3 regions of the Delftia sp. GW456-R20 genome follow, and region 1 is predicted to be linked to each of the others. Evidence: riboswitches for the same ligand, from Rfam matches in the RefSeq annotation. Region 1 holds a riboswitch; each other region holds the start of a gene.
What was found. A riboswitch is a leader RNA that binds a small molecule or an ion and turns the genes downstream of it on or off. The one in region 1 is predicted to bind cobalamin.
Positions count from the first base shown of each region.

Region 2: it holds a riboswitch for cobalamin, as region 1 does, so the genes downstream of both, A4F85_RS07340 (TonB-dependent receptor domain-containing protein) here and A4F85_RS27380 (TonB-dependent receptor) in region 1, are expected to answer to the same signal.
Region 3: it holds a riboswitch for cobalamin, as region 1 does, so the genes downstream of both, A4F85_RS07010 (TonB-dependent receptor) here and A4F85_RS27380 (TonB-dependent receptor) in region 1, are expected to answer to the same signal.

Region 1 covers NZ_LWCN01000005.1:776,507-785,761, forward strand. The annotation lists gene A4F85_RS27360 (LLM class flavin-dependent oxidoreductase) at 1-776, opposite strand, end outside; gene A4F85_RS27365 (ABC transporter ATP-binding protein) at 781-1,548, opposite strand; gene A4F85_RS27370 (FecCD family ABC transporter permease) at 1,545-2,567, opposite strand; gene A4F85_RS27375 (ABC transporter substrate-binding protein) at 2,564-3,505, opposite strand; gene A4F85_RS27380 (TonB-dependent receptor) at 3,516-5,747, opposite strand; cobalamin riboswitch at 5,877-6,160, opposite strand; gene A4F85_RS27385 (CHAD domain-containing protein) at 6,215-7,090, opposite strand; gene A4F85_RS27390 (YbaK/prolyl-tRNA synthetase associated domain-containing protein) at 7,160-7,651, opposite strand; gene A4F85_RS27395 (helix-turn-helix transcriptional regulator) at 7,718-8,359, shown strand; gene A4F85_RS27400 (threo-3-hydroxy-L-aspartate ammonia-lyase) at 8,403-9,255, shown strand, end outside.
Region 2 covers NZ_LWCN01000004.1:381,684-390,938, forward strand. The annotation lists gene A4F85_RS07300 (TonB-dependent receptor domain-containing protein) at 1-1,019, shown strand, start outside; gene A4F85_RS07305 (rod shape-determining protein) at 1,115-1,600, opposite strand; gene A4F85_RS07310 (winged helix-turn-helix transcriptional regulator) at 1,610-2,059, opposite strand; gene A4F85_RS07315 (MFS transporter) at 2,136-3,347, shown strand; gene A4F85_RS07320 (AraC family transcriptional regulator) at 3,344-4,111, opposite strand; gene A4F85_RS07325 (sulfite exporter TauE/SafE family protein) at 4,240-5,046, shown strand; gene A4F85_RS07330 (helix-turn-helix transcriptional regulator) at 5,056-5,247, opposite strand; gene A4F85_RS07335 (hypothetical protein) at 5,326-5,715, opposite strand; cobalamin riboswitch at 5,812-6,037, shown strand; gene A4F85_RS07340 (TonB-dependent receptor domain-containing protein) at 6,108-8,030, shown strand; gene A4F85_RS07345 (ABC transporter substrate-binding protein) at 8,047-8,997, shown strand; gene A4F85_RS07350 (heavy metal-binding domain-containing protein) at 9,047-9,255, opposite strand, start outside.
Region 3 covers NZ_LWCN01000004.1:296,697-305,951, forward strand. The annotation lists gene A4F85_RS06980 (AAA family ATPase) at 1-2,139, opposite strand, end outside; gene A4F85_RS06985 (hypothetical protein) at 2,136-3,386, opposite strand; gene A4F85_RS06990 (hypothetical protein) at 3,534-4,355, opposite strand; gene A4F85_RS06995 (2OG-Fe(II) oxygenase) at 4,579-5,310, shown strand; gene alkB (DNA oxidative demethylase AlkB) at 5,323-5,973, shown strand; gene A4F85_RS07005 (2OG-Fe(II) oxygenase) at 5,992-6,687, shown strand; cobalamin riboswitch at 6,700-7,018, shown strand; gene A4F85_RS07010 (TonB-dependent receptor) at 7,140-9,255, shown strand, end outside.

The DNA.
Region 1 (9,255 bases):
ACGCCGCGCTTGCCCGCAAAGTACACGCGGCGCTGGTACAGCTGCGGCCACAGCGTGGCCAGTTGGGCCTGCACGGCGGCCTCATCGGCACCGATGCAGACATAGCGCGCCAGCGATGAGCGCGCGCGCAGCGCGGCGGCATCGCGCACGCGCTCCCGGGCAGCGGCCTCCAGGCGCTCCAGCTGCGTGCCTTCGGGCGGCTCCAGGCTCAGCAGCAGGGGCAGATTCTGATCGACGGCAAAGCCCAGGGTCTCTGCCGTGGAGCCGGCCACATACAAGGGAGGATGCGGACGCTGCACGGTCGAAGGCAGGGCGGGCCGGTCCTCGAAGCGCCACGGCCCCTGCCCCGCCACGATGGGCTTGCCGGACAGCGCCTCCACCAGGATGCGGCAGGACTGCTCGAAGCGCTCGCGCGTGCAGTCCGCATCGATCTGCAGGGCGCGCAGCGCGGCCGGCTCCGTGCCCCGGCCAACGCCCACGTCGATGCGGCCGGCGCTTTGCAGGTCCAGCTGGGCAATCTCCTCGGCCAGCATCAGCGGATGGTGCAGCGGCAGCACCAGCACCGAGGTGCCCACGCGCAGCCGCTCGGTGCGCGCCAGCACGGCGGCGGCCAGCAGCAGGGGCGAGGGATAGGGCCAGGCGGTATCGGGCACGCGGAATTCGTTGAACCACACGCCCTCGAAACCCAGGCGCTCGGCGCGCTCGAACAGCGCCAGGAATTCACGGTGCCCGCCGCGCGTGGCGTCGCGCGTCCAGCCGGCCAGATCGATGCGCATGGGTTCAGTTCTCCTGTTTCAGCCGCGCGCGCAGCAAGGTTTGCGGGGGTGCGTCGATGCGCTCGAAATCCACGCCGAACACGGCATCCAGCCCCGGCGCATGCAGCAGCTCGGCAGGGGCTCCATCGAGCGCAATGCGCCCCTGGTCCAGCACGATGACGCGCCCGAAGTGCGCCAGCGCCAGGTCCAGGTCATGCATGACCACCAGCACCAGCCGCTCGCGCCCACGCTGCGCCATCGCCTGCACCAGGGCCAGGCGGTGGCGCACGTCCAGCGCGGCGCCGGGCTCGTCGGCCAGCAGCACGGGCGGGTCGGTGGCCAGCACGGTGGCCAGCAGGGCACGCGCCTGCTCGCCGCCGGACAGCGTGGACCAGCGCCTGCGCGTGAAATCCTGCAGCCCGGCGCCTGCAATGGCCGCCTCGACATCACCCCGGCCCGCCAGCCGCATGTGCATGAGCTCGGCCAGCGTCAGGTCCCAGTGCGGCGCAAAGCGCTGCGGCATGTAGCCCACGCGGCGTGCGCGCTCGGCCACGGGCAGGGTTGCAATGTCTTGCCCGTCCAGCAGCACGCTGCCGGATGCAGGCGCCTGCAGCCCCGCCAGCAGGGACAGCAGGCTGGACTTGCCCGCGCCATTGGCCCCCACCAAGGCCACGGCGCCGCAGGCGGGTAGCTGCAGCGAGACGGCGTCCAGCACGCTGCGGCCACGGTGGCGCAGCGTGAGGGACCGGGCCTGCAGGCGTGGCACGGCGTCGTCCATGGCTTGATCGTTCATGCGGACCTCAGCCTGCGCGCGAGCAGCACGATGAAAAATGGCCCGCCGGCCACGGCCGTGACCAGGCCCAGCGGGATCTCGGCCGGCGGCAGCACGCTGCGCGCAATGGCATCGGCCAGCGTGACGATGATGGCGCCCGTGAGCGCCGACGCCGGCAGGGCCGCGCGGTGCAGCGGTCCCGCCATCCAGCGCGCGATGTGCGGCGCAGCCAGGCCCACGAAGGCCACCAGCCCGCCATAGGCCACGGCCACGGCCACCACCAGCGAGCCGGCCAGCACGGCCAGCGGCGTAAAGCGCGCCACGTCCAGGCCGAAGCCCTGGGCCGCATCCTGTCCCAGGCCCAGCAGGTCCAGCCCGCGCGCCAGCGCCATGGCCCCGGCCAGGCAGGCCAGGGAGGCACCGGCCAGCAGGCCCAGCCCGCTCCAGGACGGCGTCTGTATGCCCCCCAGCACCCAGCTGAGCACCACCTGCAGGCTCACCGTCTCATCGGACAGCGCCAGCATCAGGAACGAGCGCAGCGCGCCCAGCACGGCCGCCAGCGCCACGCCGGCCAGCAGCATGCCGGCCGCATCGGTGGCACCGGCCACGCGCGAGACGGCCAGCACCAGCATGGTCGAGCCCCAGGCGCCCGCAAAGGCCAGCACGGGCAGCGTCCAGGCCTGGGACAGGCCGAACAATAGATGCATGGGCACCAGCAAGGCGACAGTCGCCCCCAGCGCCGCGCCGCCCGAGGCGCCCAGCAGATAGGGCTCGGCCAGTGGATTGCGGAACACGCCCTGGAAGATGGCGCCCGACAGGCCCAGCAGCGCGCCCACCAGGGCGGCTGCCAGCACGCGCGGCACGCGCCACTGCAGCAGCAGCCGGCTGCGCAGGCTGTCTTCGCCGCCCAGCGCGGCCAGCAGGTCGGCCGGGCTGGCCCACTGGTGGCCCGCGCAGGCGGCGATCAGCAGGCTGGCCAGCAGCAGCAGGACCGCACCGGCCCAGGGGCGCCACGCAGGTGGATGTGAAAGGGAATTCATGCGGCCTCCCCGGCCCAGGCCGCAGGGTGCAGCCAGCGCGAGAGCTTTTCCACGCCGCCAAAGGTGCGCGGCCCGGGAATCAGGAACTCGGCACGCGCCACCGTGGTGGCCCGGCCGCCACGCACGGCACGCAGGTCGCGCCAGCCGCGCTGGCCGATCAGGTCCTGCATGGCCTCCTGCGTGCCCGCGAACAGCAGCACGTCGGGATCGGCGGCCAGCACGGCTTCGGGCGAGACCTGGGGCACGGTGCCCAGGCCGTCCAGCGCGAACGCAGCGCCCGCGCGCACCATGGCCTCGCCGGTATAGGTGCCCGGCCGGGCCGCCAGCAGCATGCCGTTGCCCAGCCGGCCCGTGACCATGAGCGCGCGCGGCCGGGGCTGGCCGGCCACCAGCCGGTCCACGCGCAGCAGCCGCGCTTCCTGCGCCGTGGCCAGCGCCTGGCCGCGCGCCTGCACGCCCGTGGCGCGGGCCACCAGGCGCAGGTTGTCCATCACCTCGGCCAGCGAGCGGCTGAGCAGCACCATCACCGGCACGCCGATGCGCTCCATGGGATCGACCAGCTGGTGCGCCGCCTGGCGCGCAGGCGTGACGATGACCAGGTCCGGCTGGCGCGCCACCACGGCGTCCACCGAGAACCCCAGCCGCCCGCCCACCTTGGGAATGCGCTCCACGCCCGGTGGAAAGCGCGTGAAATCCTCCACGCCCACCACGCGGTCCAGCAGGCCCAGCGCGGCCACCAGCTCGGTATTGGAGGCAAAGATGGAGACGATGCGCCGCGGCGGCGCGGCAATCTCCACGCGCCGGCCCAGCGCATCCTGCAGCACCACCGGCCCGCCTGCAGCGACGGTGTCGGCCCAGGCCGCGGGCAGGCCGCAGCCCAGGGCCGCCGCCGCGCCCTGGCGCAGCAACTGGCGGCGCGTGGTGCTGGATTGCCTCATGCCGTGGTCCTCAAAACTCTGCTTGCAGGCCGACCATGAGTTCGCGCCCCGCCATCGACGTTCCGCAGCCGCCGTTCTGGTACGCCGGGTTGGCGATGCAGGGCGCACGGTCCAGCGCGATGAAAATGGGATGGCGGTTCAGGTCGAACAGGTTGTTGACGGCCGCGAACAGCTTGACGCCGCGCGACACGCGGTAGTCGGCCCGCAGGTTCCAGATGGTGAAGGCACCCTTGCGGTGGATGAAGGTGCTGCTGGGCTCGCCCTGCGGGATGAGCAGCGCCTCTTCCGTGTCGTACCACATGGGACCGCGCAGCAGCGTGGACAGCTGCAGGCTCCAGTCGCCCTGCAGGCGCCCGCTGCCCTGGCCGTAGCGCACGCCGGCCGAGGCCTCGTAGCGGTACATGCGCTGCACCTTGTCGGTGTTGGCCGACGCTGGCGATCCCTTGTCCCGCATGCTGAAGTGGTAGTAGCCGCCAGCCCAGGCCTTGAGCTGGTGGCCCGTCAGGTTCAGCGCCCGCGCCAGGTCCATGTCGGCCTGCATTTCCAGGCCGCGCGCCACGATGTCGGCCGCGTTGTTGGCGTAGTCCGAGGTGTTGGTCGTGGCCCCGCGCGAGACGGTGATGATGCGGTCGGTGATGGTGTTCTGGAACAGGGCCGCATCCACGCGCCAGCCGGGCTGCTGCAGCGCGGCGCCGACCTCGATCTGGCGGCTGGTCTCGGGCTTGAGGTTGGGGTTGCCGAAGGTGCGGCCACCGCCGACGGCCGTGAAGTCCGAAGCCAGCTCCGTGGCCGTGGGCGCGCGAAAGCCCGTGGAGGCGGCAGCGCGCAGCGTGAGCCGGTCCGTGGCCTTCCAGGTGGCGCCGGCCGACCAGGTGTGGTTGTCGTAGTCGCGCGTGCTGGCCTGGGCAAGGGCGAGGTTGGGCGTATCGTCGAAACGCGTCGTGCCCCAGGTCTTGCGCAGGCCGGCACGCAGCGTGAGGCGGTCGTCGAACAGGGTCTGCGCGTCCTCGAAGTACAGCGCGTGCACCTGCTCGGTCTGGTTGTTGTCGTAGGGCGCGACCTGGCCCGCCGGCCCGCCCGGCATGGCCACGCGCAGGCGGTCGGAGCGCAGCTTGCTGCGCTCCCAGTCGAAGCCCATCAGCAGGTCATTGGTCTGGCTGACACGCAGGCGCGGATGAAAACGCAGGCCCGTGGCGTCCAGCTGGCGGTGGTTGTAGTCGCGCGCCGTGCCGGGCACGGCGCTGTTGCCCGAGCGGATCACGGGCGATGCCCAGTTGAACTCATCGGTATCGATCAGGCTGTAGAGGTGGGTCGTCCAGCTCAGGCGCTGGCCGGGCAGTGCGCCCTCGTAGGTCAGGTCCAGCGAGCGGTTGCTGCGGTTGTCGCGGCTGTAGATGTTGGCGCCCGATCCGCGAAAGCCTGCGTTGTAGATGCCGTCCGTGCGCAGCTGCAGCTCCACGCGGTGCAGCTCATGCAGCTGCCAGCCCAGGGCGCCGCTGGCGCCGCGCCGCTTCCAGCCCGTGTTCTCCATGCGCGTGCCGCCGTCGCCCGACTCGTAGTCGCCACGCCCGCCTGCGCTCACGCCGAAGTACCAGTCGAAGCGGTCATTGGCGCCGGCCGTCTGCGCATCGGTGCGCCACAGGTCCCATGAACCGGCCTGGACCTGGGCGCGCGTGCCAGGCGCGGTCGCCCCCGTCTTCATGATGATGTTGACCACCCCGCCCATGGCCTGGCTGCCGTAGATCACCGAGGACGGGCCACGCACGATCTCGATGCGCTCCACATCCGAGGGGCTGAGCTTGGACAGGTTGGCCGTGCCCGCGCGCCGGCCATTGACCAGCACCAGCACCTGGCTGCGGAAGTCGCGCCCCTGGCCGTCGGTGGAGGCGCCGCGCAGGTTCATCGAGGTCTGGGCAGCCGTCCATTCGCTGAGAAAGCCCACGGCGTTCTCGGCCAGCAGGTCGGTGACCGAGCGCGCGCTGGAGCGCTCTATGGCCTCGCGGTCGATGGTCTGCGTGGTGCCCGCGATGCGGCTGCGCGCCTCGGGCCGCGCGGTGGCGGTCACGAAGACGGCATCCAGCGCATCGTCGGCGGATGCACCGGTTTTGCCGGCCGTCGGTTCCTGTGCGGCGCCGGCCGCTGCGGCGCAGCAGGCCAGCACGGCCGCAGCGGTGGCCGGGCGCAGGAAGGGAGGAAGGGGAAAGGGGCCGGAATAATCGGCGGCCAAAGAAGCGAAGCGCATGCGTTGAATCCAACTGCCCCAGTCACCCGTGGGGCCTATCGTCTGAACCACGCCGCACGGCGCGCACGCCGGAGCCGGCCACGGCAGCGCAGGCTGGGGCCGGACCGGACAGGCGCACTCCCGCGGCGTCCGAAAGCAGTGCAGAAGGCCGGTATCCGGGCTTGCGGAACGCTGCGGCGCGCATCGTGGGCGCGCTGCAGCAGGCATCCCCGCCTTCCCATGTCCGTCCAGACACAGTGGCTTGCGGCGCGCAACCGGTGGGTGGCGCGCCAGCGTGGGGAGTTGTATTCCGCTGACCGTTGCGGGGGCAGCGCAGGCATTGCGAGCGGCCACCTCGATGGCATCGCGCACCTGCTTCCCGTTGAACCCCTGGCCGGTGAACGGCATGGGGCACCTTCAGCAACAGCGCACCGCCACGGCCCAGGGGCTGCGGCGGTGCGCCAGCGGCGGATTATCGCTGATGCTGTCTAGAGCCAGAAGCCCGGCACGCGGGCCAGCGCCCGCAGCGCGCGGCGGCTGCTGCGTGCGCTGGTGGCCAGGCGGGCCTGCAGGTAGCCGGCCGCGAACCAGGCGCGCGGGTCGCGCGCGGCCTCGGCATGGAAATGCTCGGCCGCCACGGCCATGTCGTTGTGCAGGCCCAGCGCGTCCTGGGCGGGCACCAGCGCCTCGGCAAAGCGCCGGCCCTTTTTGCCGGGCCACATTCCGGGCGCGAATTTCCGTGCAAAGTCCGCCAGGTAGCGCAGGCGCTTGAGCCGCTTGCGCACGCGGTGCTGCTGCGCCAGCGGCAGGCGGTCGAAGTGCAGGCCGTCGCGCAGCACCTGGCGGTGCAGGCGCGCCAGCCGCCGTGCCAGGTACTTGCGCGTGCCTGTGGCGGACAGGTGGGCAAAACGGGCCGATGGCTCTGCCTGCGGCGCCTGCGCCAGCGCCTGGATCTCGGCCAGCGCGTGCAGGAACGGCGGCTCGCGCACGGCAGCGGCTGCATCCGCCTGCACGGCCTGCGGCGCCTGCCAGTCGCACAGGGGCGCATGGGCGGCCTGCAGCAGCGGGCGCACCACATCGGCCAGCGTATCGGCATCGCGCAGCGTGCCAAGCTGCGCAAAGGCCTGGGCCAGGGGTTCATCCCATTCGGCGCGCATGCCGGGCGCCAGCCCCGCGCATTCGCGCAGCACGGTGCGCAGGCGCCGCAGGGCCACGCGCAGCTGGTGGATGGTCTCGGCATCGCTGCCACCGCCCTCCAAAACCGCCAGATGCGACTGCACCTGGGCCAGGGCAGCAGTCAGCGCCGCACGCACAAAGCCGGCCGCATCGGGCCGGTCAGGGTGCTGCTTCGCAGGGGTGGACATGGTCAGGCAAGGAGATGGGGACGTTGCCGACGATTGTGGGCGCAGCGCCGCGCCAGGGTCAATCCATGGTCAATCGGCGCCCTCCCCGCTCAGGCTGTGCAGCGCGGGCCGGGCAATGCGCACATAGTCGGCCGAGTCCAGCACGATGGAGCGGTCCAGCCGGCCCGCGTTGAAGGCGATCTCGCCAAAGCGCTCTACCAGGGCCGGGTCCACCACCAGGCGCACCTGCGGGTTGAAGGAGAACGGCGGCACCGATCCCATCACGCAGCCCGTGGCGGCCTGGGCCTCCTCGGGCGAGGCCAGCGTGGCCTTGCGCACGCCCACGGCCTGGGCCAGGCGCTTGAAGTCCAGCTTGCGGTCGCCGGGCAGCACGGCCAGGAACAGCTGGGGATCGCCCGCAGCGGCCGCATCGCGGCTCTTGCAGAGCATGGCCTTGGCGCCCTGGCCGGGGGCGGTGCCCCGGATTTCGGCGACGAGGTCGGAGCGGCCTTCGGCCGGATGTTCCAGCACGCGAAAACGCGCGCCCTGGAATTGCAGCAGGTCTACAAGGGTGTCGAACATGGTGGAAAGCGCAGAGAAGTCGTCTGGATTTTGACATTTTGTCCAATTCAAAACAAAATGTCCAATATGACCCAACGAACCCCTGAACAGCGCCAGCTTCTGGACCAGCTGGCCCAGATCGCCGAAGGCCTGGGCCAGACCTTTGCCCCGTTCTGCGAGGTGGTGGTGCATGACCTGCTCGACCCGTCCCATGCGGTGCTGGCCATCCACAACAACCTGTCGGGCCGCGAAGTGGGCCAGGGCGCGACGGAGCTGGGCCTGGCCCGCATCCTGGACCCCAGCTACGAGCAGGTCATTGCCAACTACCCCAACCAGTTCGCCGATGGCCGCCAGGCCAAGAGCACGTCCATCGGCATCCGCGACTCCGAGGGCCGCTACATCGCCGCCCTGTGCATGAATGTGGACCTGACGATGTTCCAGGGCTTCCAGGGCATGCTCAACCGCTTTGCCGCCGTCAGCGGCGACACCCCCGCGCGCGAAATGCTGGACCCCACGGGCGGTGGCGCAGGCGCCGACACGGTGCGTGCCCGCATCGACCAGTTCGCGGCCCGCCTGGCGACCACGCCGCGCGCCCTCAAGCCCGAGGAGCGCCGCGCCCTGGTCCGCGAGCTCAAGGGCGCCGGCCTGCTCGATGTGCGCCGCTCCATGGAGACCATTGCCGCCCACCTGGGCGTGTCGCGCGCCACGGTCTACAGCTACGCCAAGTAGGTCCGGGCACCCCTTCCCGATCCACCCCTGTTTTCCTGTACCGATGACAAGCCTTCCCACCTACGACGACGTGGCCGCAGCGGCCCAACGCATCCAGGGCCATGCCCACCGCACGCCCGTGCTCACCTCGCGCACGCTGGACGATGCGCTGGGCGCCCGCGTCTTCCTGAAGTGCGAGAACCTGCAGCGCATGGGCGCCTTCAAGTTCCGCGGCGCCTTCAACGCCCTGTCTCGCTTCAGCCCGGCGCAGCGCAAGGCCGGCGTGGTGGCGTTTTCCTCGGGCAACCACGCCCAGGCCATTGCCCTGGCAGCCCGGCTGCTGGAGATTCCCGCCACCATCGTTATGCCGCACGACGCGCCCGCCGCCAAGGTGGCGGCCACCAAGGGCTATGGCGGCCAGGTGGTGGTCTACGACCGCTATACCGAAGACCGCGAGCAGATCGGCCGCGACCTGGCCGAGCGCCACGGCCTGACCCTGATCCCGCCCTACGACCATGCCGACGTGCTGGCCGGCCAGGGCACGGCCGCCAAGGAACTGTTCGAGGAAACCGGCCCGCTGGACGCCCTCTTCGTGCCGCTGGGCGGCGGCGGCCTGCTGTCGGGCACCGCCCTGTCCACACGCGCGCTCAGCCCCGACTGCGCGCTCTACGGCGTGGAGCCCGAGGCCGGCAACGACGGCCAGCAGTCGCTGCGCGCAGGCCGCATCGTCCACATAGACACCCCCAAGACCATTGCCGACGGCGCCCAGACCCAGCACCTGGGCGGCATCACCTTCCCCATCATCCAGCGCGACGTGACCGACATCCTCACCGCCAGCGATGCCGAGCTGGTCGACGCCATGGGCTTCCTGGCCACGCGCATGAAGCTCGTGGTCGAGCCCACCGGCTGCCTGGGCC
Region 2 (9,255 bases), on a different contig from region 1:
AGGCCATGACGCTGGGCATGCAGTGGCGCCGCGAGTCGCTGGACAACCGCGACACCATCGGCCTGGCGCCCATCGACTACGCGGGGCACCCGGTCTCGGGCTCGGGCCTGAGCGCCACCACCTGGGCGCTGTTCGGCGAGGACCAGATATTCCTGCGCGACAACCTGGCGCTGACGCTGGGCCTGCGCATGGACCATCACCAGAAATACGGCAACAACTGGAGCCCGCGCGCCTACCTGGTCTACCACCCGGCCTCGGAGTGGACGGTTCGAGGCGGCGTCTCGCGCGGCTTCCGTGCGCCCAACCTGAAGGAAAACTCGGCCAGCGCCGCCACGCAATCCGGGGGCAACGGCTGCCGCAGCCTGGCCGGCATGGGCTGGACCAACACCAGCGTCAACGCCGACGGCACGCGCGGCTGCTACATGGCCGGCAACCCCGACCTGCAGCCCGAGACCAGCACCAACTTCGAGCTGGGCACGAGCTGGGACCGCAATGGCTGGGCGCTGGGTGCCACCTACTTCCACACCAACTTCAAGAACAAGATCGACTATCAGCCGCTGGGCTTCTACAACGGCTTCTGGTGGACCCGCATGGCCAACGCCCAGCGTGCGCGCACGCGCGGCCTGGAAGGCTTCGTGAACGTTCCCCTGGCCAAGGGCCTGACCTGGAACACCAACATCACCAAGATGTTCGAGTCCAAGAACTTGAGCACGGGCGCCTCGCTGCTGGCCGTGCCCGAGCTGTCCATCTACTCGTCGCTGCAATGGCAGATCCGCCAGGGCTGGTCCGCCATGTTCAGCGCCCGCCACGTGGGCAAGGAAGTCGTGACCACGGGCACGGCCACCACCTTCGCCAAGGCCTATACGACCTTTGACGTGTCCATGAACTACAACGTGACCGACACCCTGACCCTGCGCGCCGGCATCATCAACCTGGCCGACAAGGAAACCCGCACCATCGGCGCCAACTACGACAACGGCGGCCGTACCTACTTCGTGGGGATGACGGCGCGGTTCTGATGGCGCGGTTCTGATGGCCCGTTGCCGGCCCTTGCGCTGACCCAGACAAAGCGCCCGTTGTGACGGGCGCTTTTTTCATGGCGAGGAGCAAAGCCTCACTCCCAGACACCGCCCTGCGCAGGGGGCTTGCGCGTCAGCAATTCCTCGTCTGTCAAGGGCCGGCCTGTCCAGACATTCACCTTCGAGGCGCCGGCCGCGTTGGCCAGCTCGCGCAAGGCCCTCAGTTCCACCTGGGTGAATCCGCCCTCGGGGTCGCCCAGCGGATGGATGACGATGTGCGGGGAGGCCGCCAGCCAGGCACGCCGATGCATGCGCCTGAGCTGGTACTTCAGAAGCTGCTCGGCCAGGATGAAGTCCGATATCAGCGAACGCGGGTGGGCGAAGGGATTGACGACTTCGGCAGGCTCCGATGCAGCCGCGAGCCTGGCCTGCGGGCCGGCCGCGAGAATCCGGCGTCGGGGCGGCGGACTCAGGGCCAGCTCGGGAACCTCCGACAGGGTCTGCCCGGTCTTCGGATCCTTCAGCGTCAGGCGCTCGGGAGAAATCTGTACGTAGATGAGTGATACGAAGGCAGAGAGCATGGATATCCATCAATCGATTTTCTGAACCACGGTCTGGCCCGGCAGCAAGGCCCGGCCATCACCGTCACGCGGCAGCATGGGCGCGACAGGCTGGCCGGTCTGGCGGTCCAGCAGCAGCGAATGCGCCTCGCCCGGCGCGAACAGATGGCCTTCGCCCCATTGCCGCAACGCCACGATCACCGGGAACAGCTCCAGTCCCTGGGCCGTGAGCACGTATTCCAGGTAGGCCGAGCCTTCGGCGGCCGGTCGGGTTTCGAGGATGCCGGCCTCCACCAGCCGGCGCAGCCGGTCGGCCAGGATATTGCGGGCCGCGCCCAGGCTTCGCTGGAAATCGCCAAAGCGGCTGATGCCGTCAAAGGCATCGCGCACGATGAGCAGCGACCAGCGGTCGCCGATCACATCCAGGGAGCGGGCCACCGGACAGGGCTGCGGTGTGTCAGGGCGGATGTCTTCTTTCATGGCGTCATTTTGGTTGCATTTCAAAACTGGTTCAACTAGCATCCAACTAGTTTTGTTTTGCAACTGGATTCAACCCATGAACGCCTTCCCAGCCTCGGACACGGTCCGCATGCCGCGCAGCCTGGTGCTGCTGTTCGCCGCTGCCAGCGGCCTGAGCGTGGCCAATGTCTACTACGCCCAGCCGCTGCTGGAGGCGCTGGCGGCCGACTTCGGCATCAGCCATGCGGCCGTGGGCGGCGTGGTCACCGCCACGCAGGCCGGCTGCGCGCTGGCGCTGGTACTGCTGGTGCCGCTGGGCGACCGGCTGGAGCGGCGGCGGCTCATGCTTTTGCAGTTGCTGGGCCTGGTGCTGGCCCTGGCGGCCGTCAGCACCGCGCGTTCGGCCGTTCTGCTGCTGGCAGGCATGCTGGCCGTGGGCCTGCTGGGCACGGCCATGACGCAGGGGCTGATCGCCTATGCGGCCAGCGCCAGCCAGGCGCATGAGCGCGGGCGCGTGGTGGGCGCGGCCCAGGGCGGGGTTTTCATCGGCCTGCTTTTGGCGCGCGTGTTTGCCGGCGCCGTGGGTGACCTGGCTGGCTGGCGTGGCGTCTATGCCTGCTCGGCCCTGTTGATGCTGGCCCTGGCCTGGCTCCTGTGGCGGCAGCTGCCCCGGCTGGCGGTGCCCTTGCATGCACCCAGCTACACGCAGCTGCTCGCCTCCATGCTCCAGCTGCTGCGCCAGGACCGCATGCTGCGCACACGCGGCATGCTGGCCCTGCTGATGTTTGCCACCTTCAATATCTTCTGGAGCGCCCTGGTTCTGCCGCTGAGCGCACCGCCCTACAGCCTGTCGCTCACGGCCATCGGCGCCTTTGGCCTGGCGGGCGTGGTGGGCGCACTGGCAGCAGCCCGTGCCGGCCACTGGGCCGACCAGGGTTTCGCGCAGCGCACCAGCCTGGGCGCGCTGGTGATCCTGCTGCTGGCCTGGGTACCGATTGCGCTGCTGGAGCAGTCGCTGTGGGCGCTGGTTGCCGGCATCGTGCTGCTGGACCTGGGCGGCCAGGCCCTGCATGTGACCAACCAGAGCCTGATCTTTCGCAGCAACCCGCAGGCGCACAGCCGGCTGGTGGGCCTGTACATGCTGTTCTATGCCGTGGGCAGCGGGCTGGGGGCGCTGATTGCCACCAACGCCTACGCGCGGTTTGGCTGGCACGGCGTCTGCGTGGCGGGGGCGGCGTTCAGCCTGGCGGCCCTGGTGTTCTGGGCCATGACACGGGAAGCGGCTGCCCAGGCCAGCGTTCCCGCCTAGACCCGGCTCACCAACTCCGAAGGCACCCGCCCCAATGCCTTGCGGAACATGGTGGAAAACGCGCTGGGGCTGTCATAGCCCAGGTCCAGCGCCACCTGCGTGACCGATGCGCCCGCAGACAGCCGCGACACCGCCGCCAGCAGGCAGGCCTGCTGGCGCCAGGCGCCAAAGGCCATGCCTGTGTGCTGCTGGAAAAACCGGCTGAAGGTGCGCAGGCTCTTGTTCAGCGCCTGTGCCCAGTCCTGCGGCGTGGCGCGGATGCTGGGCTGGGCCAGGAACTGCTTGCACAGGGCGGCCAGCTTTTCGTCGCGGGGAATGGGCGCGAACAGCGGCAGGCTGCAGGCCGAGGCCAGCTCGTGCAGCACCAGCGTGACCAGGGCGCCGTCGCGGCCCGCTTCATCGTACAGCGCCGGCAGGTCGGCGCAGGACAGCAGCAGCTGGTGCAGCAGCGGGGTGACGACCAGGGCCTCGCAGTGCACACCCGGGCGAGGCGCAGCAGCCGGTTCGATGTACAGGCTGCGCGTGCTCACGCCCTGCATGCGCACGCTGTGCGGCTTGCTGGCCGGAATCCACACGCCGCTGTAGGGCGGGATGGTCCAGGCGCCGTCGTCGGTTTCCACTTCCATCAGCCCGCTCATTCCGTAGAGAAACTGGGCACGCCGGTGGCTGTGCGTGGGCAGCAGCGTGCCAGGCGTGTAGTCGGTGCCAATAGCCAGCACATCGCGCGCCACGGCGTCCACGGAATGCAGCGGGATGTTGAGCATGGGAATGTCCGGAAAACAGCCAACAGGCTTTGGCAGGAATTCGAGGATTATTGACCTATCCGCGAAAGCAGGCCAAACCGCGGCATCCTAAGGTTCAGTCCTTGCTCGTTTTTTCCAAAGGACTGTCTGTGTTCCCTCTCCTGCTGCTGGCTTTCGGTGTGCTTGCCGGCGTGACCACCGTGCTCTTCGGCTTTGGCGGCGGCTTCGTGGCCGTTCCGCTGCTTTATGCGCTGCTGACCTCCATCCACGGCGCGGACTCCGCCATTGGCCAGGCTGCCATGCACATTGCCGTGGCCACCTCCACCTGCGTGATGATTTTTGGCGCCTCCATGGCCACGCTGCGCCAGCACCGCGCGGGCGCCCTGCCGTGGGATCAGGTGTGGCCACTGGCTGGCTTCATCGCGGCCGGTGCCGTGGCGGGCGCGGCGGCCGCCACCTGGATCAGCGGGGAATGGGTGCGCTGGGCCTTCATCGCCTACCTGGCCCTGACCATCGCCGACGCGCTGCTGCGCCCAGGCTTCGTGCACGGCACCGCCGCCGGCATGGAGCCCATGGGCCGGCAGGCCGCCGCCACGGCGGGCCTGGCCATTGGTGCGATCGCGGCCTTCCTGGGTGTGGGCGGCAGCGTGATGACCGTGCCGCTGATGCGCCGGCGCGGCGCCAGCATGGCGGCCGCCACGGCCATGGCCAGCCCGCTGTCCCTGCCCATGGCCGTGGCGGGCACCGCCGCCTACATGCTGGCATCGCAGGGCGCGGGGCTGGGCCCCTGGCATGTGGGCTATGTGGACCTGCAGGCCTTTGCGCTGCTGACGGCTGGATCGTGGACGGGCATCAGGCTGGCGGCACCGCTGATCGGCCGCATTCCCGATGCCCTGCATGCCAAGGCCTACCTGGCCCTGCTGGGCCTGGTGCTGCTGGTCATGATCGTGGCCTGAGCGCTGCGCTCAACCCTCCTGGAAGATCGCCTCGATCCGGGTCTCGAACACCCGGGCAATGGCGAATGCCAGCGGCAGGCTGGGGTCGTAGCGGCCCGTCTCTATGGCATTGACGGTCTGGCGCGACACGCCCAGCAGGTCCGCCAGCGCAGCCTGGCTCCAGCCGCGCTCGGCGCGCAGTTCACGGATGGTGTTTTTCATCGCAGGGCCGCCCCAAGATGAAAAGCAAGGGTAGCGTGGGGGTCATTTTTCATCGGTGGGCCACCTTGGCGAAGCGGCTCATCGGCTGCGCAGCCAGTGGGCCACCGAGGCAGCCACCCAGAGCGCACCCATCAAGGGCCACACCATGAACATGCTGAGCTTGGGAAAACCTGCCATTTCCAGGAATCCGTAGGTGAAGGTGATGCCGGCCGTGCCCGCCGCCGCAATCGCCAGCTGCTCCAGCATGGACTTGCGCAGGAACTCGTCGGTATCGCGCACCAGGCGCACGATGGCCCGCACGGCCAGCGCAAACGCCAGCATGGGGCTCAGCAGCAGCGCTGTGCGCAGGGCCCCGGCCTGCATGTCGGCGCTGAGCAAAAGCGCCCCCACAAGCAGCGCCATGTAGAGCAGCAGCGCAAATCCCAGCTCCTTCTGGTAGCGGCGGTTGGTGACGGTTGTTTGATTCATGGAAATCTCTCGCAATGTGTAAAGGATGCTTGACATTGTGCAATGCCACCCGCGGGCATGTCAAGCAAGCTTTACATCGGTACTGAACGCCCCGCCGTACAATCGCCGCCGTTGGTGCCAGCAGCCCCAGGGGCTGCGGTTAAACGGGAAACATGGGGCGGCCAGATAAAGCCGCCCGCATGTACTGCCCCCGCAACAGTGAGTGAAACGCCGCGTGCATGGCACCGGCCCCCGCCAAACCCGTGCCACTGGGCGTACAGCCCGGGAAGGCCTTGGCGAGTGCGTCACCAGTCTGGATACCGGCCAACAGGCGGCCGGCCGCGCATGCAGCGCAGCCGGTCTTTGTGGTTTCCGTGCCGGCGGGGTCGCTGGCGCGCAACTGGCTCGCATCCATGCACACCCTCGCCCTCGCGCGCGCCCCTGGCGCCGCTCTTCGTTCGCCCTCGGCGTTCCCCGTACTGCGCACGTTGTCCGCCCTGGCTGCGGCCTCGCTGCTGGCCTGCCAGGCCCAAGCGCAGGTACAACAGGCACAACAGGCACAACAGGCGCAGCGCGCACAGACCTCCCAGCTCGATACGGTGGTCGTCACCGCCTCGCGCAGCGAGCAGTCCCTGCGCACCGTCACGGCCGACATGACCGTGATCGACGCCGAGACCATTGCCCGCAGCGGCGCCACGGGCGTGGCCGACCTGCTGGTGCAGGTGCCGGGCGTGCAGATCAACCGCAATGGCGGGCCGGGCCAGGTCACCTCGGTCTACCTGCGCGGCACCAGCAACCAGCACACTGCCGTGTTCATCGACGGCGTGCGCTACAGCTCGCAGGAGCTGCAGGGCGGCGCGGTCTGGTCCACCCTGCCGCTGGCGCAGATCGAGCGCATCGAAGTGCTGCGCGGCCCGGCCGCCGCCATCTATGGCTCAGACGCATTGGGCGGCGTGATCCAGATTTTCACCAAGCGGGCGGACGGCCAGACCCGCGCCTATGCCGAGGCCGGCATAGGCAACCAGGGCACCAGCAAGCTGGCCACGGGATTTCAGGGCGGTGCCAACGGCTTCACCTATGGGCTGAACCTGGCGGACGAGCGCAGTGACGGCTTCGACGTCTACCCCGGCAACACCTTCTCGCCCAACCCGGACAAGGATGGCTACAGCAACACCTCGCTGGGCCTGAACGCGGGCTACAAAACGGGCATCCACCAGATCGATGCCAGCCTGCTGCACAGCCGCCTGCGCACCCACTACGACCAGAGCCCGCCGCCTTTCGACGACTACGACGTGGTCAAGAACACCACCGGCAGCCTGCGCTGGCAGGCCGGCTGGAACGCCATCTACAAGAGCGTGGTCCAGATCTCCCATACCGACAGCCAAAGCGACCGCCACACCCAGTCGCCCGAAAGCGCCAAGGGCCGCTCCACCAACTACCTGCTGCAGAACCTGTTCACGCTGGGCCAGCACCGTTTCAACATCGACCTGGAGCGCCGCGAGGACAAGCTGGACACGCAATACGCCTGGACGCAGAACACCGACAGCCGGCGCGTGCAGAACTCCCTGTCGGCCGGCTGGCGCCTGACGGAGGGGCGCCACCAGTTCGACGCCAACCTGCGCCACGACCAGGTGCGCGACCAGCAGAACAAGACCACGGGCGGCCTGGGCTACGGCCTGCAGATCGACGAGCGCTGGCGCTGGGTGGCATCGGCCGGCACGGCCTTTAGAACCCCCACGCTGTACGAGCGCTTCACGGGCCAGGCGGCGGCCGACCTCAAGCCCGAAAGCAGCACCAACGTGGAAACGGGCCTGCACTATGCGGCCGGTGCCAACCGCCTCTCGGCCGTGGTCTACCGCAACAAGTTCAAGAACCTCATCACCTACGACTGGAACAGCGCCCTTCCCTGCAACTGCTACCGCAACTGGCAGAGCGTGGAAATCACCGGCCTGACGCTGGCGGGCAGCACGCGCATGGGCAGCGCCAACCTGGGCGCCTCGCTGGACTTCATGAACCCCGAGAACCTGGAGACCGGCAAGCTGCTGCCCTACCGCTCCAAGCGCATGCTCAAGCTCAACGCCGACACCCAGGCGGCCGGCTGGACGCTGGGCGGCGAAGCGCAGCTGTACAGCGGCCGCTACGCAGACGAGGCGAACACCTTCAAGCTGGGGGGATACGGCGTGGTCAACCTCTACGCCCAGCGCCAGCTGACCAGGCAATGGACGCTGCTGGCCCGTGTCAACAACATCGCCGACCGCGACTACGCCCCCACGCGCGGCTATGCCAACGCAGGCCGCACCGTGTTCGTCAGCGTGCGCTGGACACCTCTGCCCTGACCCCATGCATCTGCTTCTGCACCTGCTTCTGCGCCTGCTTTCGCGCGCGCCCCGCATCCTGCTGCTGACCGCCGCCCTGGCCTGCGCAGGCGGCACGGGCAACGCCTTTGCGCAAAAGGCGGCGGATGGGGGAACGGGCGGGGCAACCACCGCCTACACCGTCACCGACATGCGCGGGCGGCAGGTGCGCCTGGAGCGGGTGCCGCAGCGCATCGTCTCGCTGCTGCCCTCGCTGACCGAATCGCTGTGCGCGCTGGACGCCTGCGAGCGCATCGTGGGCGTGGACGAGTTCTCCAACCACCCGGCCCGCGTGGCCGCCCTGCCCAAGCTGGGCCACACCTTTGCCCCGCTGGTCGAGGCCACCGTGCGGCTCAGGCCCGACGTGGTGCTGATGGCGTATTCCGCACCCGTCATCGCACAGCTGGAGCGCTTCGGCATTCCTGTGCTGGCGCTGGACGCCAACGACATGGCGCAGCTGGAGCAGGTGCTGCACAAGCTCGACGAGTTACTGCAGGTGCAGCGCGCCAACGCCCTGCTGGCGCGCATGCAGGCCGAGGTGGACCAGCAGGCCAAGGCGCTGGCGGCGCTCACGCCCGCCGGGCGGAAGGTGTATTTCGAGGTGGACGCCACGCCTTATGCGGCGGGGCCGGCCTCCTTCATAGGCCAGCTTCTGCAGCGCCTGGGCGCGCGCAATGTGCTGCCGCAGAACCTGGGGCCCTTCCCCCGCATCACGCCCGAATACGTGCTGCGCCAGCAGCCCGAACTCATCATCCACACGCCACAGACGCCATCGGCCAGCTTTGCCACCCGCCCCGGCTGGAGCCGCATGCCCGCCGTGCGCTCGGGCCGCATCTGCGCGCTGGACCTGGTCGAGACGGACGTGGTCTCCCGACCCGGCCCGCGCCTGGGCGAGGCAGCGCGGGCGCTGGCCCGATGCCTTGAGATGCGGGGCGCAGCGCCGCGTTGACTTCCCTTGCCTGATTGACCTGCTTGGTCTGCTTGGCTGATGGCCCTGCCTACTCCAGCACCACGGCCGTGCCGCTGGCAGACACCATCAACATGCCGTTGCCCTGGCCCAGCACTTCGTAATCCAGGTCCACCCCCACCACGGCATTCGCGCCCAATTCCTGGGCGCGTTCCTCCAGCTCCTTGAGCGCAATCTCGCGCGCCCTCTGCAACTCGCGCTCATAGGTGGTTGACCGCCCGCCCACGATGTCGCGCAGCC
Region 3 (9,255 bases), on a different contig from region 1:
CTGTGGCTCGAACTGGCGCTGCAGCAGCGGGATGGTGAAGACGTAGCTTGCATCGTGTACGCCGTGGGTTTCATCGCGGCGCAGGACGTAGGCCAGTTGCAGGCGCGCCAGGGACCGGCGCAAGGCCTGGGCCTGGCCGGTTGCGCCGTGGGACTGGACCAGGGCGTCGAGTGCGGTCAGGCTGGTCTGTCCTTGCTGGGCCGTGTGATAGACGGCGATGCGGTCCAGGCGGCAGGCCTGTTCGTCGGTGCTCAAGCGGCCCCATCCCACCAGCGCGTCCTGCACGGGCTGGGATGCCATGGCCTGGCGCAGGTGGCGTTCTTCGATGACGCGTTCGTCGGGTCCCAGGGCTTCCAGGCATTCCTGGCAGAGGATGGCGACCAGGTTGGCGCGCCTGCCGCTGGCCTCTATCAGCCGCTCGGCCAGAGTGTCGTTGGCAAAGCCCAGGCGCAGCCTGCGCAGCGGTTCGGTGGCCAGGGCGTGGCATGCCGCTGGCTCCAATCCACCAATGGCCAGGATTTCGCCGAAGTTGCGCAGCGGCGACTGGTAGTCGAGCAGCGCTGCCGCGTACAGATCCCAGAATCCCGCCAGCATGAACCAGCAACGGCCCTCCTCGCTCAGCGCGCGCAAGGCGCTGAGCTGGGGGTAGCCATTGCGGGCTTCGTCGCGGAAGAACAGGTCGGCCTCGTCGATCAGCAGGTACAGCCGCCTGCCCTGCGACTGCTTTTGCAGGTGTTCGATGATGGCCTCCAGCGGTGTTTCCACCGGAAGGCCGAACTGCGTGGCCAGACGCGGCGTGAGGCGGTGGTCGCGCAGCGAGATGTAGTGGCAGGCGATGGCCGGATGCTCCTGCAGCCGCCGCTGCACGGCCTTGAGCAGGCTGCTTTTGCCGAGCTGGCGTCCTCCCACGACCAGGTAGTTGGCCGGTTCGCGGTTGAGCACGCGGGCCAGCAGGCGCTCGCGGCCAAAGAAAACGTCCTCGCGCGTCACGCCGCCGCGCGTCTGGTAGGGCGATATGCGCGTGACCTGCAACTGCGTGGCCAGCAGCCGCAGCAGCACCTGGTCTGGAGCGCCGCCCAGCAGCCATTCGGTCTGTCCCGGGCTGTCCAGCAGCACGTGCAGGTTGGCGCGGTCCTGGGCATGGCGCTGCAGCAGCGGCATGGGCGACTGTGGATGGTGCGGGCTCACGATGAGCACCACATCGCCGCCGGTTTGCAGCAGGCGCAGCTGGCGCACGAGTTCGCCCTCTTCCAGCTCCGCTGGGGGCGCATAGACCAGGCAGCGGCCCAGGGCGATGGGCAGCTCGGGCGGCAGCGTCCACTCGAACATGTCGCCGGGCACGGGCCACTCGCCTTGCGCCGGTTTGCAGACGGCGGACAGGCGTTCGGCCAGGGCCCGCACGCGGGCGCCTGGGCTTGCGCCGGCAAGGCGCAGGGCCCGCTGCCAGTCCGGCGGGCGTATGCCTGCAGCGCGCAGGACGGCGGAACGGCGGCCGGTGAGCCGCAGCAACCGGTCCAGCTGGGGCAGATGCTGGTAGGGCTTGCGGCGCAGGCGCTCGGGCTTGAGCTGTGCCGGGCCTATCAGCGGATGGCGCACCATCCACAGCAGGGCCAGGCAGCCAAAGACCAGTGCGCTGGTCCAGATGACGCTGCGCAGCCATCCAAAGGGTTCATGCTCGGGCTGGCCCGGCGAGGGGCTGCAGTTCAGCGGCAGGTAGCGCGGCGGAGTCGGAGGCAGGCCGCCCTGGCAGCTCCAGTCCCAGCGTTGCCTGTCCAGTTGCAGCAGGACCTGGGTTCCGGCGAGCACGCCCATCTGGCTGTCGCGCGCCACGTCCGCCTGCAGCACGAATGGACTGGGCGAGCTCATGCGCACGCGTGGTTCGGCAATGTCCGGCGCCACGCTGGCCAGGTCCTGCGGCCAGCTTTCATGCTGGCGCACATAGTCCATCAGGGCCAGGCGCCACAGGATGATTTCGTTCCAGACCCGGCCCGAGCTTTCCGCGCCCTGCAGGCTGCTGCGGGTGACGGGGTTGTAGCGGGGCAGCAGGATGGCCGTGCCGATGAACAGCGTGACCAAGGCGAGCAGCGCGGCACGCCACCAGGATCTGGGCAGTTGCACAAGCCGGCCCAGGCCGCTCATGCCTGCAGCACCGCCACGGCGGCTTCGCGGGCAATGTCGCAGCGCCAGTGCAGATGGGCGCCCTCACCTGCTCCGCGCACCTGCAGCAGATTGCCCCAGAACAGGCGCCGCAGCACGGCATCCTGCAGATAGGGGCGTGCACGGCCCAGCGATGCCGCATCCACCAGCCCGCGCAGTTGCTCGCGCGTGGCAGGTTCCTGCGCCAGGGGCAGCAAGGTCTGCCACAGGCGCGCGCTGGCCACCAGATGGGCGCGCAGCAGGGGCGAGTGCACGGAAGCGACGCCCACGCCCTGCTCCACCAGCCATTGCAGCGCTTCCTCGAAAAGCGCGGGATGCCCGCCCGTCAGCGCCTGCAATGCCTCGATGACCTCGGCCGGCCAGGCCGTGCCGGGCCAGCGCTGGCGCGCCATCAGGGCCAGGTCTTCCAGCGTGGGATCGGGCCAGTGGGCCACCTGGCCGATGTTGAGCAGCGACAGGTCACCGCTGCGGTACTTGAGGTCGGCCAGGGCCTCGCTGCCGCACAGCAGCAAGTGCAGGCGGCCGCTGTGCATTTCGCTGAGGCTGCGCAGAATGCCGGCCAGTGTCTCGCGCAGCTGCGCCGTGCCCTGCTCGAAGCGGCTGACCAGGCAAAACAGCCGGCCGCCGGCCAGCAGGCGCTTTTCCAGCAGGGCCTCGAATTCGTAGTCCGAGCCCACTTCGCCCAGCCCGCATTGCCGGCCCAGGGCCGCAAAGTAGTCGGCCGCAGCCGTGCTCACGCTGTAGGGCGGCTGGATGTGCAACACCGCCTCGGCGCCATACTGGGCGCGGGCGCGCAGCAGCAGTTCCTGGCGAAACGGGGGCTGCCCCCAGTGCGCGGGCGACAGCAGCATGGTGATGGCATAGGGCCTGGCCTGGGCCAGCTGGGCGAAAAGCCGGTCCATGAAGCCTGCAAAAGGCTGGGCGCCGGCGGCGGCGGCCTGCAGCGGAAACTCCGTGGCAAAGCCAGCGGCGGAGAACAGGCGATTGGTCTCCGCCTCCGTCAGGCGCAGGTACTGGGCACAGGCGGCCAGCCGGTCGCGCGAGCGCGGATTGGGCAGGGAAACCCCATTCCTCCAGTTGTTGACGGCTTCCCGGCTCAGCCCGATCTCGGTGGCCACGCCCGAGGCGCTGGCGCGGATGCGGCGCATGTACAGCCCCAGCAAATGGCCGAAATCCTCGTGAACGCCTGGTGCCACGGCAGCACCCTGTTCAATGGCGGTGGGCTGCATCAGCGACGGCTCCGCTCAGGAAAACAGCGCCTGCTGGCGCAGATCCGTCCTGCCGGGGCCATGGTCCGTATCCTCATCCTGTTCACCCTCTCCTGGGATTCAGCTGGTGTTGTGCAATTTGTTTCATTTTGCCGAGCGCGGATTGTCTCAGGATGCGGCATCGCCGCCACCCTGCCCCGCAAACTCCCGCCGCGCGCCGGCCATGCGGTACAGAGGCAGCACCACCGCCAGCACCAATCCCAAAGCCAGCCAGAGCCACAGTCCCTTGCCTCTGAAGGCCAGGGCCGCAATGACGGTGAAGGCCACGGCCTCGCACAGCCCGCGAAAGCCGGCCCGCAGCATGAACAGCCCCACGATGCCCTGCACGGGCGATACGCCGCTCTTGCGCAGGCTGGCCAGGGTGTCCAGCAGGGCCTGCACGGATTCCTGGGCCTGGCGGTCACGCTCCTGGTCCCGCTCGCGCAGCCGGGTGATGGTCATGGGCTGGGCCGGATTGGTGAGGGCGGTGCCGTCGGCGCCCTCTTCCTGGCCGGGCTGCGGATAGACCTCGCCATTCGTATCGACCAGCACCTGGCGCTCCGGGTAACGGGACAGCCAGGCGTGGTGGCTGACCCATCGGCCGGCATCGAAGTGGTAGCGCTCGCTCTCGCCCACCTGGTCGTAGAAGACATGCAGCACCGCCGCCTGCAGCCCGTGCTGGAACAGCGTCTCCAGCAATCGCCAGGGCATGCCGGCCGTGGTGCGGGTGTCAAAGCCCAGTTCCAGGTGCTGGGGATGGCCCAGGGCGCTGGCATTGGCCCAGTCGTCATCCCACAGCGCGGACCGGTCCAGAGCGGGGTCCAGCTCATGGATCCAGCGCTCGGCCTGCTCCCAGGACTGCCGGGCCAGGTACTGGCAGATCAGTTGCACGCGGCGCAGCTGCAGGGGCGTATCGAAGAAAAGATAGAGGTGATGGACGTTGCTGGACATGGCGGGCCTGAGGCGTTTGCAGGAATGCCTCGATTGTTCAATTGCAGCCGCCAGCCGGCCCTCCCAGGCCTGTCCAGCAGGCGGCTGGCAGGCGCTTCCACCGGTTGACATTCTGTCCACTGCAAGAAGCGGGATGCAGGCGCTGCGGCGGCGCCCTAGACTGCGGCAATTGCCCACAGCGCCCATATTGCCAACCGCGCCTATACCGCCAACTCCGCCCGCCATGCACAACCTCGGTCTTTTCGACAACGAAGCTTGCGAATCCGCCCCGCCCTGCCACTGGACGCAGATGGAGCACCAGCTCGATGAGCAAGGCTGCGCGCGCCTGCCCGGCCTGCTGGATGCGCAGCAGTGCCGCGACCTGGCCGCTCTTTACGCAAGGGAGGACGGCTTTCGCTCCCGCATCGTCATGGCACGCCACGGTTTCGGGCGCGGCGAGTACCAATATTTCGACTACCCCTTGCCACCGCTGCTGCAGCGCCTGCGCGAGCAGCTGTATCTGCGCCTGGCGCCGGTGGCCAATCTCTGGAACCAGCGCATGGGGCTGGAAGTGCGCTATCCGGACCGGCTGCAGGACTTCCTGGCGCGCTGCCACGCGCAGGGCCAGTTGCGGCCCACGCCGCTCATCCTTCAATACGGTGCGGGCGACTACAACTGCCTGCACCAGGACGTCTATGGAGAGCATGTGTTTCCGCTGCAGGTAGTGCTGCTGCTGTCGCGGCCCGGGCGGGACTTCACGGGTGGCGAGTTCGTCACCACCCAGGCAGATGGCGACCGGCAGCGGGCCGATGTGATGGCACTGGATCAGGGCGATGCGCTGGTCCTTGCCGTGCGCCACCGGCCCGTGCCCGGGCGGCGCACCGGCTACCGCCGCGTGGCCATGCGCCATGGGGTCAGCCGCATCCACAGCGGCCATCGCCATACCGTGGGGCTGATCTTTCATGACGCACTTTGATGGATGGCCGGCATGAGCACGCTGGATCTTTTCGCCGATGAACATCCCACCGGGGCCGAATCCATAGGCCCCCAATCCGTGGTGCTGCGCGGCCATGCCCTGCCCCATGCCGCGCAGTTGCTGGAGGCGGTCGAAGGCATTGCGGCGCGGGCGCCGCTGCGCCATCTGGTCACGCCGGGTGGCTTCACCATGTCGGTGGCCATGACCAACTGCGGCGCGCTGGGCTGGACCAGCGACAGGCGCGGCTACCGCTACAGCGCCATCGACCCACTCAGCGGCCAGCCCTGGCCGGCCATGCCGGCCGTGTTTGTCCGGCTGGCGGGCGAGGCGGCCGCTGTGGCGGGGTTCGATGGCTTTGTGCCCGATGCCTGCCTCATCAACCAGTACCTGCCCGGCACTCGGCTTTCCCTGCACCAGGACCGCGATGAGCGCGACCTGGGCGCGCCCATTGTCTCGGTGTCCCTGGGCATGCCGGCCACTTTTCTGTTTGGAGGACTGGCGCGGGCGGACAGGACGGCCAGGGTGCCGCTGCAGCATGGCGACGTGGTGGTCTGGGGCGGCGTGGATCGGCTGCGCCACCACGGCGTGTTGCCGCTCAAGGACCAGCCTCACCCGCTGCTGGGCGGGCGGCGCATCAATCTCACTTTTCGCAAGGCGGGCTGAATGGTCGGACAGTCTGAAATGGGTAGGCTCAACAGCCAGGATCGCTTCGCCCGCCTGGATTGGGTGCGGATTGCCGCTGAGCTCGATGCCGAAGGCCATGCCCTGCTGCCGCAGCTGCTGACTGCGGATGAAAGCCGCGCCTTGGCCCGCGAGGCGGCAGCCGCGTCTGGCCTGCCGCCCTGCGTTCAGGCATGGCGCCCGGTGCTGTACGGGCATCTGCTGGCCCTGGCCAACCGCTGGCGCGAACACATGGGCATGCAGCCTGAGTTGCCAGGCTGCTTCGAGGATTTAATGCGTCCGGGCGGGAAAGCAGGCCAAACGCAGCCGCAGCCACAGCCACAGCCACATCTGCTGCGCGTGCCGCAAGCAGGCCATGCCCCGCTGCGGTCATACAGCGAAGGTGCGGCGGTGTTTCCGCTGCAGCTGGTGCTGCTGCTGTCCCGGCCGGGCCAGGATTTCGAGGGCGGCGAATTCGTGATGACCGAGCAGCGCCCGCGCATGCAATCGCGCCCCATGGTGCTGCCGCTGGGCCTGGGGGATGCGGCCATCATCGCCACGGGGCCGCGCCCGGTGCGCGGTGCGGCGGGCTTTTACCGCGTGCACCTGCGGCATGCCATCAGCCGCGTTCACCGTGGCGAGTGGCTGGGTCTGGAGCTGCTTTTGCCCGACGTGCCCCAGGCGCCCAAGGCTCTGCAAACGGACCGCTGGCTATAATGCCGCGCCTGCAAAGGCATCCGTGCAACAGGTGTCCACATGCCAGCCATGGGGATGAAACGGGAACAAGGTGACTGCCAGCAAATGCTTTTTGCGCTGCCGGCACAGGCCTTGGCTGCCCCCGCAACGGTAAACAAGTCAAGGCGCTCCATGCCTGTCCCGCCAGTCTCCGCAACCCTGCGGAGGGGCGATGACAGGCTGTCACTGGTTCATGGCGTGGTCTGCAACATGCAGCTTTTCGCGGGTGGATTGGGAAGACGGGGCGCTGGGCGGAAGGCCTTTCCTTGCGCCGCTTGTGAGCCCGGAGACCGGCCTGCTGCGTTTCGCGCCTGCTGTGCAGGCGTTTTCTTGACTGTCTGCGGGGTGCGGATGGCAACGTCCTGCGCCCCTTCCTCCCACGCTGGCTGGAGAGGTGGCAGTGCCTTGCTTTCGCATCAGACGGTCGAAGACCGATGTTCGAAATGCATTCTTCCTTTTCCAGGGTTTCCAGCGCTCGCGCTGCCCAGTCCCTTTCCGTGCGGCTGAGCCCGCTGGCCCTGGCCTGCGCCTTCATCTGCCTGCCGGCGCAGGCTCAAACCCAAACGCCCACGCCAACGCCAACGCCCCCATCAACCGCCCTGCCCGAGGTCCAGGTCACCGGCCAGGCCGAACGCATCGGCCAGCAACTGGCCCAGCCTGCGCGCTCTGCCAGCCATACCGGCGTCTCCAACCAGGAAGTGCCGGCCAGCGTGGACGGCGTCTCTGCCGAGCAGATGCAGGAGCGTGGCGACTACGCCCTGGTGGACGCCGTCACGCGCACCGTGGGCCTGACGGCCAGCAGCACGCCGGGCAACGGCGGCCTGGCCTTCAGCAGCCGTGGCTTTGCGGGTGTCAATTCCGTGGGCGTGGCCGAAGACGGCATGGTGCTGGGCGTGGCCGCCGGCACCACGGCCTATCCGGGTGACAGCTGGGGCTACGAGCGCATCGACGTGCTGCGTGGACCGGCCTCGCTGATGTATGGCAGCGGCACCATGGGCGCCACGGTCAACGCCATCCGCAAGCAGCCCAGCCGCACCAGCTCGGCCGAGGTGCTGCTGGGCGCGGGCACGGACGACACGCTGCGCCTGGGCCTGGGCGTGACCGGCGCCCTGGGCGCCTATGCCAGCTACCGCATCGACAGCTACACCGCGCGCAGCGCAGGCGAGCGCGATCTGGACCAGTCGCGCAACGGCAAGTTCATGAGCACGCTGCGCTTGGAGCCCACGAGCGACCTGCAGATCGACCTGATTGCCGACCGCAGCGTGCAAAAGCCCAGCCGCTACTGGGGCACGCCGGGCCTGGACGGCAAGGTGGTGGAGTCGCTGCGCGACCGCAACTACAACGCCGAAGACAGCGTGCTGCGCTATGCCGACGAGCGCCTGCGCGCCAAGGTGCAATGGAAGGCCAATGACTGGCTGACGGTGCGCAACGAGCTGTACCACGTGAAGTCCGACCGCCACTGGCGCAACATCGAGGCCTACGCGCTCAACCCCGCCACCTGGACCGTGGGCCGCTCCGACTACCTGGAAATCCTGCACGACCTGGAGCAGACCGGCAACCGCCTGGGCCTGAACGTGGACCGGGGCTCGCACAAGATCGCCATGGGCTGGGAGGCCGCGCGCATCAACCTGCGGCTGTCCAACAATTCGCCCTATGGCGGCTCGTCCACGGTCTCGGCCTGGGACCCCGTGCATGGCAGCTGGGCCAGCCCGGATCTCACCGCCGCCAAGACAGAAACCGGCGTGACCCAGCATGCCCTGTACCTGGAAGATGCCTGGCGCATCAGCAACCGCTGGCTGGCCATGGCCGGCCTGCGCCGCGATGTCTACGACTTTGCCAGCCACTCGCTGGTGGGCGGCACGGACTTCGACAAGACGCTGGCCGCTACCTCCTGGCGCCTGGGTTTGACCTATGAGCTGGCCCGCAACACCCATGTCTATGGGCAGATCAGCTCGGGACACGATCCCGTCAACAGCCTGGTCTCGCTGAACCTGGCCAACACGGCTTACAAGCTGAGCAAGGGCCGCCAGGCCGAGATCGGCATCAAGCAGCAGGTGGCTGGCGGGCGCGGCGAATGGACGCTGGCCGTGTTTGACATCAAGAAGGACGACATCATCACGCGCGACCCGGACCGCCCAGCCGTCTCCATCCAGGGCGGCAGCCAGTCCTCACGCGGGGCGGAAGCCACCGCCACCTTCCAGGCCACGCCCGCCCTGCGCTTGGAGGGCAACCTGTCCTATGTGGACGCCCAGTTCGACAAGCTCATCGAGGCTGGCGGCAACCGCGCAGGCAACCGTCCGCAGAACGTGGCCAAGACCACGGCCAACCTCTGGGGCCACTACCGCGTGGGCGCCTGGCAAGCCTCGCTGGGCCTGCGCTACGTGGGTGACCGCTTTGGCAACAACGCCAATACCGTGAACCTGCCCGCCTACACCGTGGCCGACGCCGCGCTGAGCTGGCAGGTGGACCCGCGCACCACCCTGAGCCTGATCGGCCGCAACCTGGCCGACAGGGTCTATGTGGGATCGAGCTACGGCAGCCAGTTCCTGG